DNA from 2 places in the Streptomyces sp. NPDC000983 genome. Region 2 is predicted to be linked to the other one. Evidence: riboswitches for the same ligand, from Rfam matches in the RefSeq annotation. Region 2 holds a riboswitch; the other holds the start of a gene.
What was found. Region 2 has a riboswitch for glycine ahead of gcvT (glycine cleavage system aminomethyltransferase GcvT). Riboswitches for the same ligand answer to the same signal wherever they lie in the genome.

Region 1 (6,207 bases), on a different contig from region 2:
AGGCCCTCGGGCCCGTGGTAGACGGCGTACATGCCGGCCATGACGGCGAGCAGCACCTGCGCGGTGCAGATGTTGCTGGTCGCCTTCTCCCGGCGGATGTGCTGCTCACGCGTCTGCAGCGCCAGCCGGTACGCCTTGTTGCCGTCTGCGTCCACGGAGACCCCGACGAGCCGTCCGGGCAGGCTGCGCGCGAACTTCTCGTGGACGGCCATGTAACCGGCGTGCGGGCCGCCGAAGCCCATGGGGACACCGAACCGCTGCGTGGTGCCGACGGCGATGTCCGCGCCGAGCGCACCCGGCGAGGTCAGCAGCGTCAGGGCGAGCAGGTCGGCGGCGACGGTGACGAGCGCGCCGAGTCCGTGGGCCTGCTCGATGACGGGCTTGATGTCCCGCACGGCACCGGAGGCGCCCGGGTACTGGATCAGCACGCCGTTGATCTCACGCGCGGCGATCTCGGCCGGGATGCCGTCGCTGAGGTCGGCGACGACGACCTCGACGCCGGTCGGCTCGGCGCGCGTCTCGATCACCGCGATGGTCTGCGGCAGCGCGTCCGCGTCGATCAGGAACAGGCCCTTCTTGTTCCTGCCCATGCGCCGGGACAGCGCCATGGCCTCGGCGGCGGCCGTCCCCTCGTCGAGCAGCGAGGCCCCGGAGGTGGGCAGCCCGGTGAGCTCGGCGACCATCGTCTGGAAGTTCAGCAGCGCCTCCAGGCGCCCCTGCGAGATCTCCGGCTGGTACGGCGTGTAGGCCGTGTACCAGGACGGGTTCTCCATCACGTTGCGCAGGATCACCGGCGGGGTGAAGGTGCCGTAGTAGCCGAGCCCGATCATGGAGTCGAGCACCTGGTTGCGGTCGGCGAGCGACCGCAGCTCGGCGAGCACCTCGGCCTCGGTCCGGGCGCCCGGCAGCGCGAGCGAGTCGGCGTTCTTGATCACATCCGGTACCGCGGCGGCGGTGAGCTCGTCCAGCGAGCCGTATCCGACCTGGGCGAGCATCTTGGCCCGGGCTTCCTGGTCAGGTCCGATGTGACGCTGCTCGAAGGGGATGCCCGACTCGAGCTCGGAGAGAGGAATGCGGTGGGCGGTCATTGCGGAGGCCTCCTGGTCTGACGCGACCGGTGGGGGGCACCACGGCACGGGTACCCGGACGGCCTCCCCCTCTGTCATCTCAACCTGAGAGCTTCACCGGGGTCCCGAAGGGCACCCGGCTTTCACCGTCGGTGAGAGCGGACACCGTCGACACCCGCTCTGCTTTCCAGAGTGACCTCGTCCGTGCGGTACGTGGGCCTGAGAGATTCCGGGGAGGATTTGCTCCTTCGGCGCCTCCGGATGGTGTCCGAAGGACTCTCCCGCACGGGGTCAGCAGCCGCTTGAAGCGTACCAGCGAGGTCAACGTCCAGGCGTTCGAGTGGCCGCCTCACCCGATGTGCTCTTTTGTAGTGCTTACGGATGATTCGCGAGCAAGTGGAGGGCCCGTGCAGACCGACATCGATCCGCGCAACCTGATCGGCCGCAAGGCCTTCGACCAGAACGGCACGAAGATCGGCACGATCGACGAGATCTACCTCGACGACGCGACCGGCATACCGGAGTGGGCCGCCATACGCACCGGCCTGTTCAGCAGGGACGCCTTCGTCCCCCTGGAGCCCAGCGAACTGGTCGAGGGCACCCTGCACGTCCCCTTCGAACGCGCCCTGATCAAGGACGCCCCCGACTTCGGGGTGGGCCGCCACCTCTCCCCCGAACAGGAACTCCAGCTCTACCACCACTACGGTCTGGACATCACGTCACCCCCGCCCCCGGACCACGACTTCGGCAACCTGGCGGGCACCGAGGACAAGGACACCTGACCCGCGCACGCGCCCTGCCGTCGCGCCGCCGAGCCGAACGGGTGGCACACGGGCCCCCGCCCACGCGTTCCGTCCTGCCGTCCGCGGCTCAGGCGTGCGCCCCGTCCACGGCGACACCGTCCATCCCGACCCCGGGCTCCGCCTCCACCAGCGGCAACGGCTCCGCCACCGCCAGCGCCGGATCGTCCACCCGGAACGTCCGCACCCGCCCCACCTCCGAGGCCGGCGTCTCGAACCGCACCGTTACCCGCCCGAGCCCGCTGCCCTGCACCCAGCCGTGCCCGTACTCGGCGTGCCTGACGTCATGGCCGGCGGGCCACCGCCGCTCCCCCGGCACCTCGGCCTCCCCCGGCCCGCCGGGCTCCCGCTCGCCCTCCTCCGCCGTTTCGCGCGCCGTCTCCAGCTCCCCCGCTGCCTGCGCGAACAGGTCCTCCTGCGTGTAGTCGGCGAGCCCGCTGACCCCGACCCCCAGCAGCCGCACACCCCCGGTGGTGTCCACCGACTCCAGCAGCCGCGCGGCCGCTTCCCGCACCACCGCCGGATCGTCCGTGGGCCCGCGCAGCGTCTCGGACCGCGTCAGCGTGGAGAAGTCGTAGCGCCGCACCTTCAGCACGATGGTCCGCCCCGACAGTCCGGCCCCCCGCAGCCGCCGCACACACCGGTCGGCCAGCCGCTGCACCTCCACACCCACCCGCACCCGGTCATGGATGTCGACGTCGTACGTGTCCTCCACCGACACCGACTTCGTCTCCCGCTCGGCCACCACCGCCCGCTCGTCACGGGCCAGCGCCATCGCGTACAGCGCGTGGCCGTGCGCCTTCCCCAGCAGCCGCACCAGCTCGTCCTCGCCGGCCTCGGCGAGTTCGCCGACCGTGTGGATGCCCGCCCGCCGCAGATGGTCCCCGGTGGCCGGCCCCACCCCCGGCAGGGTCCGCACGGACATCGGCGCCAGCAGCGCCCGCTCGGTGCCCGGCTCGATGAGCACCAGACCGTCCGGCTTGGCCCGCTCGGAGGCGATCTTCGCCAGCATCTTGGACGCGGCCAGCCCCACCGACCCCGTCAGCCCCGTGACAGCCCGTATGTCGGCGCGCAACCGCACGCCCGCCAGCAGGGCCGAGTCGGCGTCCCAGGCCGCTTGACCCGCCTCCAGATCGACGAACGCCTCGTCCAGGCTGAGCGGCTCCACCAACGGCGACAACGCCCGCAGCAGCCCCATGACCTGTTCGCTGATCGACCGGTAGAACCCGAAGCGCGGCACGAGATACGCGGCGTTCGGAGCCAGCCGCCGCGCCTGCGCCATCGGCATCGCCGAGTTGACGCCGAAGACCCGCGCCTCGTACGACGCCGTCGCCACCACACCGCGCGGCCCCAGCCCGCCCACCACGACGGGCTTCCCGCGCAGACTGGGCTTGGACGCCTGCTCCGCCGAGGCGAAGAAGGCATCCATGTCCAGATGCAGGATCGTGGGCGCGCTTCTCACATCTCCGATGCTGCCCTACGCCACTGACAACGGGGCCCACCGGCCGGCGGCCCCGAGGGGTGTCGCGGCGCCCCGCGCTCACACGGCCCGGTTGCGCCGCCGCGCCAGCTCGTCCGCGGGGTTCTGGCCGACCAGCGTCTCGCCGGTGTCGATCCGCTCGCCGTGCAGTTGCGACAGAGCGCTCTCCACATCCCGCCACACCACGCCGACGGCGATCCCGAAGATGCCCTGGCCGCCCTGGAGCAGCGCGTGCACCTCGTCGGGCGAGGTGCACTCGTAGACCGTGGCGCCGTCGCTCATCAGCGTCATGCGCTCGAGATCCTGGAAGCCCCGCTCCCGCAGATGCTGAACCGTGGTCCGGATGTTCTGCAGGGAGACCCCGGTGTCCAGGAACCGCTTGACGATCTTCAGGACCACGACGTCCCGAAAGCTGTACAGCCGCTGCGTCCCCGACCCGTGCGCGGGCCGCACACTCGGCTCCACCAGCCCGGTGCGGGCCCAGTAGTCCAGTTGCCGGTAGGTGATCCCGGCCGCCGCGCAGGCCGTCGGGCCGCGATAGCCGATCTGTTCGGTCGCCATGGACGTAGCCCCTCCACCGCTCGGCACTGCCGCCGGCAGCTGCGGGGCGCGCTCGGCCGCGCCACCCGGTTGGGGGTACCCCCCGTTCGGGCGGAACCGTGAGCCGGGGGGAGGGTACGGACCGCTCTCCCCGAAACCGCGTCCGGGGGCACCCCCAGCCGTACCGTCGCCGCTGCTTCTCACGCCGACCTCCGTCCTTGACCTGCCTTCTCGACGGTAGGCAGTCACCAGGGGTGCGTCAACGATCGCCACACTCGGCACGCCGAGTGATAATCACCCTAGGAGTGGTTTCCCGTACCCAACCGCGGGGAAAGGCTAGCCGAATGCGCTGGGAGCGGGCCGCAGGACGCTCTCACTCGCCGCTGGCAATTGCCGAGGTTTCGGGCCCGCCGCCGCCCCCGGCCATCCGCCGGGACCGAGGTCCGCCGGGTCGCAGGGGTCTCTCACTGGCTGCTGGTACCGAAGTCCTCGGGCGAGATCTGGTCGAGGAACTCGCGGAACTTCTCCACCTCGTCCTCCTGCTCGTCCGGGATCGCGATGCCGGCGTCGTCGAGCACGCCGTCACTGCCGTAGATCGGCGTACCCGTGCGCAGGGCGAGCGCTATCGCGTCCGAGGGGCGCGCGCTCACCTCGACGCCGCTGGCGAAGACCAGCTCGGCGTAGAAGACGCCCTCGCGCAGGTCCGTGATGCGCACTTCGGTGAGCTCCTGGCCGACGGCTTCCAGCACGTCCTTGAACAGGTCGTGGGTCAGCGGCCGGGCGGGGGCCATGCCCTGCTGGGCGAAGGCGATGGCCGTCGCCTCCCCCGGCCCGATCCAGATGGGGAGGTAGCGGTCGCCTCCCACTTCGCGCAGGAGCACGATCGGTTGGTTGGAGGGCATTTCGACCCGGACACCTACGACATCGAGCTCGTTCACACAGCAACCCTAGGCCGTGCTCGGGATGTTTGGGTAGTCGGGCCGGAAACGGGCCGTCGATCCGGCCCCGCCGGACAGGCCGCTCAGGGCAGCCGCACCCCGAGCGCGGTCTTCACCAGCGCGGCGTGCAGTTTGACCGTGAGTCCCGCCAGTTCCTTGGTGCGCGCCTCGGCGTGCGCCCTGGTCTGCGGGTTGCGATGGCGCTTGAGCGGCGCGACGACCTGGTCCACGAGCCCGGCCTCACGGTCCGCGGCGGCCTTCATCGCCCGCAGGTGCCGGGGCTCGATCCCGAAGCGCCCCAGCTCGGCGACGAGCGCCGCCACGGTGGCCGCCTCGGCGTCGTACGCCCCGTCGGGCAGCGGAGCGATCAGCCCGTAGGACTCCCACTCCTTGAGCTCCGGCTCGCCGATCTCGGCCGCGGCCATCAGCTCGGCACGCCCGATCCGGGCCGCCGTACGGGCGTCCGCGGGCTCTGCCGCGTCCTCCCCGTCGCGCTGACGGGCCAGGGACGGCAACGGCAGGGCCTCGCCGCGCTCCATGGCGTCCAGATGCTCCCTGATGACCTTCAGGGGCAGATAGTGGTCCCGCTGCATCCTCAGCACATGACCGAGGCGCTCGATGTCGCCGGCGCTGAACTTGCGGTACCCCGAAGGGGTGCGCTGCGGCTCGATGAGGCCCTCGGACTCCAGGAACCTGATCTTGGAGATGGTGACTTCGGGGAACTCGTCGCGCAGCGCGTTCAGGACCGTGCCGATGCTCATCAGCCCGTTGTCCGTGGCGGCGGCGCCGTGTCCGGCACCGCCGCTCGGTGTTTGAAGCATGGACCTACTCCGGGGAGGGTCAGTAGCCCCGCTGGCTCGCGTAGAAGACCAGTCGGTACTTGCCGATCTGCACCTCGTCGCCGTTGGACAGGGCGACCTGGTCGATCCGCTCGCGGTTGACGTACGTGCCGTTCAGGCTCCCCACATCGGCGACCGTGAACGAGCCGTCCGGACTCCGGCGGAACTCCACGTGCCGGCGGGAGACGGTGACGTCGTCCAGGAAGATGTCGCTCTGCGGGTGACGGCCGGCCGTGGTGAGGTCGCCGTCCAGCAGGAAGCGGCTGCCCGAGTTCGGACCACGGCGCACCACCAGGAGCGCGGAGCCGAGCGGGAGCGCCTCGACGGCCGCCTGCGCCTCGGGGGACAGCGCCGGGACCTGCGTCTGCCCCGTGACCTCGGCGTCGTAGGCCTCGAGACCGGAGATGGAGATCGTGGAAGTGGTCTCGGACGGACGCTCGGGGACGGCACCCGCCCTCAGCGGCGCACCGCAGTTGGAACAGAAGCGGCTGTTCTCCGCGTTGCGGTTACCGCACCTCGTGCACACCAGGGCCGACATGGACG
Region 2 (6,207 bases):
CGCCTCGACCTCGTCGGCGATCCGGCGGAACTCCGCGAAGTCCAGCTGCCGCGGGTACGCCGACCAGCCGGCGATGATCACCTTCGGGCGGTGCTCCTTGGCGAGGCGCTCGACCTCGGCCATGTCGACCAGACCGGCCTCGTCGACGTGGTAGGCGACCACGTCGAACTGCTTGCCGGAGAAGTTCAGGCGCATCCCGTGGGTCAGGTGACCGCCGTGCGCCAGGTCCAGGCCGAGGATCGTGTCGCCCGGCTTGGCCAGCGCGAAGAGCGCGGCCTGGTTGGCGGAGGCACCCGAGTGCGGCTGGACGTTGGCGTACTCGGCGCCGAACAGCTCCTTGACCCGGTCGATGGCGATCTGCTCGGCGACGTCGACGTGCTCGCAGCCGCCGTAGTAGCGGCGGCCGGGGTAGCCCTCGGCGTACTTGTTGGTGAGGACCGAGCCCTGCGCCTCCATGACCGCGACCGGGGCGAAGTTCTCGGAGGCGATCATCTCCAGCGTGGACTGCTGGCGGTGCAGCTCGGCGTCGACCGCGGCGGCGACGTCCGGGTCGAGCTCGTGCAGGGACGTGTTCAGGACGGACATGCGTCTACGACTCCTCAGCCGGCGGAAAAAGCGGTGTACTCGTCGGCGGAGAGCAGGTCGGCCGGCTCCTCCGCGACGCGGACCTTGAACAGCCAGCCGCCCTCGAAGGGCTCCGAGTTCACCAGCGACGGGTCGTTCACCACGTCCTCGTTGATCTCGGTGACCTCGCCCGAGACCGGGGAGTACAGGTCGCTGACCGACTTGGTGGACTCCAGTTCGCCGCAGGACTCGCCCGCGATCACCGTGGAGCCGGCCTCGGGGAGCTGGGCGTAGACGACGTCACCGAGCGCGTTGGCCGCGAACTCCGTGATGCCGATCGTCGAGACGCCGTCCTCGGCGACCGACAGCCACTCGTGCTCCTTGCTGTACCGCAGCTGCTGGGGGTTGCTCATGGCCTGAATTCTCCTGTACGCGGGGAGGTGCTGATGAAGGGGGGACCGCCGTGGGCGTGCGTGAGCAGCGGTGATGTGCTCAGCATCACCTACGGCTACTACTTCTTGCGCTTGTAGAACGGCAGCGCCACGACTTCGTACGGCTCGTGGCTGCCCCGGATGTCCACGCCGACCCCGGCGGTGCCCGGCGCGGCGTGCGCGGCGTCGACGTAGGCCATGGCGATCGGCCTGCCCAGGGTGGGGGAGGGGGCGCCGGAGGTGATCTCGCCGACGACCCGGCCGTCGGCGACGACCTGGTACCCGGCGCGCGGGACCCGGCGGCCCTCGGCGATCAGCCCGACCAGGACCCGCGGCGGGTTCTGCTCGGCCTTCGCGGCGGCCTCGGTGAGCGCCTCGCGCCCGACGAAGTCGCCCTCCTTCTCGAACTTGACCACCCGGCCGAGCCCGGCGTCGAACGGCGTCAGCGAGGTCGTCAGCTCGTGCCCGTACAGCGGCATGCCCGCCTCCAGGCGCAGCGTGTCCCGGCAGGACAGGCCGCAGGGGACCAGGCCGGCGCCCGCGCCCGCCTCGGTCAGCGCCTGCCACAGCTCGACGGCGTGCTCGGGCTTCACGAACAGCTCGAAGCCGTCCTCGCCGGTGTAGCCGGTGCGGGCGATCAGCGCCGGGACGCCCGCGACCTCGCCGGGGAGCCCGGCGTAGTACTTCAGGCCGTCGAGGTCGGCGTCGGTGAGCGACTTCAGGATGCCGGGGGACTCGGGGCCCTGGACGGCGAGCAGCGCGTAGGCGTCCCGGTCGTCGCGGACCTCGGCGTCGAAACCGGCGGCACGGTCCACCAGCGCGTCCAGGACGACCTGGGCGTTGGAGGCGTTGGCGACGACCATGTAGGTGGGGGAACCGGCCTCGGTCCCGGCCAGCCGGTAGACGATCAGGTCGTCCAGGATGCCGCCGTCGGCCTGGCAGATCATGGTGTAGCGGGCGCGGCCGGTGCCGATGGTGGCGATGTTGCCGACCAGCGCGAAGTTCAGCAGTTCGGCGGCCTGCGGGCCGGTCACGGTGATCTCACCCATGTGGGAGAGGTCGAACAGGCCGGCCCGCGTGCGCACGGCGTTGTGCTCGTCGCGCTCGGAGCCGTAGCGCAGCGGCATGTCCCAGCCGGCGAAGTCGGTCATCGTCGCGCCGAGCGAGCGGTGCAGGGCGTCGAGGGCGGTACGGCGGGGTTCGGTACTGCTCATCGGTCGGTCGTCTCCCAGGGCATGACAGGCGAGGGCGAGGTCTTTCCTCCCCATCTGTCATCGGAACCTGAGAGGTTCGCCATGACCGTCTGGACATGGCTTGCACCTTGGGTGGGGCCACCGCTTGAGGGGCCCGCTTTTCAGATGTGCCTCGCCCGCGCGGTAAGGGGGCCTGAGAGATTCAAGGGAGGGACTTGCTCCTTCGGCGTCCCAGCAGAAGGCTGGGAACTCTCCCGCGCGGATTCGAACGGCCGGTATGCAGTTGGCGCGGACATCATTGCATGGCCGAGGGGTATCGGGGCAGGCCGCATCTGTAACCGGCTTGTGGCGGTACGCACACGAAATCGCTGAAGATCGCCCATTACCTTCTCTTTACGTTCGATGGGAAGGGGGCTCCCGACCCCGGAGGAGGACGATGACGGTGAACAGGACCACGGCCTGTGCGACGACCTCGGGCATCGCACTGCCCGAGCAGACCGCGGCCCCGTCCGCCGAGGCCCGCGGCGCGGTCCCCGCCCGCGTCGTCCGCGACCTGCGGGAGCGGGCGGGCCGCAGCCCGCACGCCCTGCTCTTCGGCCCCAAGGACCTCGTGGTGATCACCGGCCTGCCCGGCAGCGGCAAGTCCACCCTGATGCGGCGCACCGTGAAGGGCCCGCGGATCGACTCCCAGGACACCCGCGACCGCTGGGACGCCCGGATGCCCGCCCGCCTGCCCTACGCCGTCTACCGCCCCCTCGTCCGCCTCGCCCACTACGCCGGCCTCTGGCGCGCCCTGCGCTCCGGCGAGGGCGTCGTCGTGCACGACTGCGGCACCCAGGCCTGGGTGCGCGGCTGGCTCGCCCGCGAGGCCCGGCGCCGCGGCGGCACCCTGCACCTGCTGCTCCTCGACGTCACCCCCGACCAGGCGCTCCAGGGCCAGCGCGAGCGCGGACGCGGCGTCTCGCGGTACGCCTTCCTGCGGCACCGCTCGGCGGCGGGGCGGATGCTGCGCGCGGTGGAGGAGGGCGAACTGCCCCCGGGGTGCGGGTCGGCGGTGCTGGTCGACCGGGAGGCGGCGAGCGCGCTGCGGCGGATCGCGTTCACGGGCTGATCCGGGGGCGCCCGGCAGGCGCTAGCCTTTTGAGCCACAACAGCGGTTCACGGCAGGCGGTCGAAGAGATGGACTTCCCGGCGGATCTCCCCGCGGACTTCCCGGCACAGGCGCACCCCCATCCGCACGGCGGATGGCCCGGCAACGAGCTGGAGGAGGTGCTCTCCGCCTCCCTCGGCGTGCCCTCGGCGGGCGGCCGGATCATCGAGGTCCTCGGGCGCAGCTACCTCTGGGTCCCGCTGCCCTCGGGGGGCGGGCCGGACAGCGGCCCGCTGGACCTGCCCACACTGGAGATCCAGGGCCAGGCGTTCGTGCCGGTCTTCAGCTCCGAGCAGCAGTTCCGCCAGGTCGTCGGCTCCCACATGTCGTTCACGATCGCCCCGGCGGTGGAGTTCGCGCGGGGCCTGCCCCCGCAGGTGGGCATCGCCCTCAATCCGGACGGCGTGGTCGGCATCCCCCTGCCGCCCCCGGCGGTGGCGGAGCTGTGCCGGGTGGGCCGTACGCCCCTGGACGGTCCCGCGAGCGGCGGGCGGGTCAAGCTCTACGAACCGGACTGGCAGGACGATCCCGTCGACTTCCTCGCCGCGGCCTCGGCGGAGTTCTCGGCGACCGGTGTGGTCACCACCGCCCGCCGCTGCCTCGCCGCCGTCGAGACGGCGGATCCGGTGATGTTCGTGGGCGTGGAACTCTCCGACTGGGAGGGCGACCTGCGCACGGCCCCCATGGACGCCCTCGGTCGAGCCCTGGGCAGGGTCCCCACGAACTGGCAGGTCAACCTCATCCTGCTGGACATGGCGGCCCAGGACCCGGTGTCGATCTGGATGCGCGAGAACGTCCGCCCCTTCTACACACGGGGCTAGCGGAGCCGCCCTGGAAGGGGCGCGGGGCCGCGTCGATGTGCGGCTGTGCCGCGCGGGCGCGAAGCCGCGGACGCGGCACCGGAGCAACTCCCACCCCCGTAGGCGGGCTTAAGCTAGGCCAACGGCTCGGTCGGAGAAAAATGAAGGGGCGGTACAGGTGAGCGCCAGCGGCATCGCGGCCGGGCAGGTCGAGCACATGCTGCGCCAGGTCACGCCCGGGCGGTACGACGCCTACGAGGCGCTCCTGCGCGCGCTCGCGACCCCTCACTCCGGTCAGATCTGGATGCTGCTCTGGCACGGCCAGTCCGGCTCCCCCGACGCCCAGTACGGGAACATGGAGGTCGACGGCCACGGCTACGCCCCCTGTGTCACCTCCGCGCAGGAGCTGTCGGCCAGTGGCTGGAACCGCAGTTACGAGGTCGTCGACGGACTCGACGTCGCCCGCACCCTCTACCCCGACCACTTCGGCCTCTGGCTGAACCCGCACGCCCAAGGCGGCGGCGTCGGCATCCCGTGGCTGGATCTGCGCCGGATCGCCACCGGCCTCGACCGCCAGCCCGCCGGCCCGCTCCGCCTCTCGGAGCCCGGCATCGAGATCCCGCACTTCTACGCCCTGCTCGCGCAGAACGCCCACCGCACCCCCGCCGTGCGCGCCCTGCGCCGCGCCTGGGTGCAGCCGGCGCTCGGGGCGCCGTATCTCGCCATCGGCCTGGAGGTGTACGACACCAGCCCGCAGGCCGTGGACTCGGTACGCGCGATGATGCAGCAGTCCATCGGCGCCGTCCCGGACGGGCTGCCGGTGTCGACCGTGGCCATGTCCGACGAGTTCGACCCGGTCGCCCTGTGGATGCGGGCGAGCGCCCGGCCGTTCTACGACCGTGAGGCACACGCGGCCCAGGCGCCCGCCGCTGGCTACGGCTACCCACCCGTGCACGGCGGTTACTGACGGTGTGAAACCAGCCGTCGGCGGTGAAGCGAACACCTTGAGGTCTCCACGCACCCCGCACATTTCTGCGCGCGTAGATGACGGTGAAAATCGGCAAATGTCCGAAATCTCATAACTCCCCCACGTCCGCCCATCGTTGTCTGCCGTTCGGATAACGGAATCCCACTTTAAGCATCACGGTTGCGCATACTTTCGCCGTCAGATCTGGCGGGTGATCGCAATGACGCTGAAGACTCCCGATTCGTACATAGGATTAGTGATCCTGTGATCGACGCGAGTCGAACTGCAGCCGGGCCAGCGGGGCGCATCATCTGCGACCGCCGCCCGGCCCACTGAATGAAACAAAGCCGCTGACAGCGGCAGGCGTAGGCCGGTCACCACCGGCGAGAGGGGTCGGGTCACTGTGACCGCACCGATCGAGACCACCGGGACAGCCGAGGCGCAGCCGGAGGCTGTGCTCGTCGGCGCCGACAAGGCGAAGATCGAGGGCCGTTCCCTTGGACAGATCGCCTGGACCCGGTTCAAGAAGGACAAGGCCGCCGTGGTCGGCGGCGTCATCGTGGTCCTCCTGGTGCTCCTCGCGGTGCTGTCCCGACCCATCCAGGCGATGTTCGGTCTGGACCCCAACGCCTTCAACCAGGACCTGATCGACCCCAACACCTCCCTGCCGACGGGTGACTTCGGCGGGATGAGCATGGACCACCCGCTGGGCGTCGAGCCCAAGTTCGGGCGCGACATCGCCACCCGCATCCTGGAAGGCTCCTGGGTCTCCCTGGTCGTGGCGTTCGGGGCGACCATCCTGTCGAACACCATCGGCACCGTCCTCGGTGTGATCGCCGGCTACTACGGCGGACGCGTGGACGCGATCATCAGCCGGCTGATGGACACCTTCCTCGCCTTCCCGCTGCTGCTGTTCGCCATCTCCATCTCGGCGACGCTGCAGGGCGGTGCGTTCGGCCTGGAGGGCCTGCCGCTCCACATCACCGTGCTGATCTTCATCATCGGCTTCTTCAACTGGCCGTACCTGGGCCGCATCGTCCGCGGCCAGACCATGGCACTCAGGGAGCGCGAGTTCGTCGACGCCTCCCGCGGCATGGGCGCC

Region 1: another riboswitch for glycine. It lies ahead of gcvP (aminomethyl-transferring glycine dehydrogenase); the one in region 2 lies ahead of gcvT (glycine cleavage system aminomethyltransferase GcvT).

Annotation. Positions count from the first base shown of each region.
Region 1 is NZ_JBEPBM010000016.1:6,080-12,286, reverse strand. It holds gene gcvP (aminomethyl-transferring glycine dehydrogenase) at 1-1,088, opposite strand, end outside; glycine riboswitch at 1,265-1,361, opposite strand; gene ABT296_RS19640 (PRC-barrel domain-containing protein) at 1,475-1,849, shown strand; gene ABT296_RS19635 (DNA polymerase IV) at 1,938-3,329, opposite strand; gene ABT296_RS19630 (MerR family transcriptional regulator) at 3,408-4,091, opposite strand; gene ABT296_RS19625 (bifunctional nuclease family protein) at 4,352-4,825, opposite strand; gene ftsR (transcriptional regulator FtsR) at 4,909-5,646, opposite strand; gene ABT296_RS19615 (zinc-ribbon and FHA domain-containing protein) at 5,666-6,207, opposite strand, start outside.
Region 2 is NZ_JBEPBM010000007.1:25,804-32,010, forward strand. It holds gene glyA (serine hydroxymethyltransferase) at 1-585, opposite strand, end outside; gene gcvH (glycine cleavage system protein GcvH) at 600-977, opposite strand; gene gcvT (glycine cleavage system aminomethyltransferase GcvT) at 1,076-2,209, opposite strand; glycine riboswitch at 2,254-2,359, opposite strand; glycine riboswitch at 2,360-2,455, opposite strand; gene ABT296_RS10030 (AAA family ATPase) at 2,625-3,299, shown strand; gene ABT296_RS10035 (enhanced serine sensitivity protein SseB) at 3,368-4,159, shown strand; gene ABT296_RS10040 (enhanced serine sensitivity protein SseB C-terminal domain-containing protein) at 4,317-5,105, shown strand; gene ABT296_RS10045 (ABC transporter permease) at 5,509-6,207, shown strand, end outside.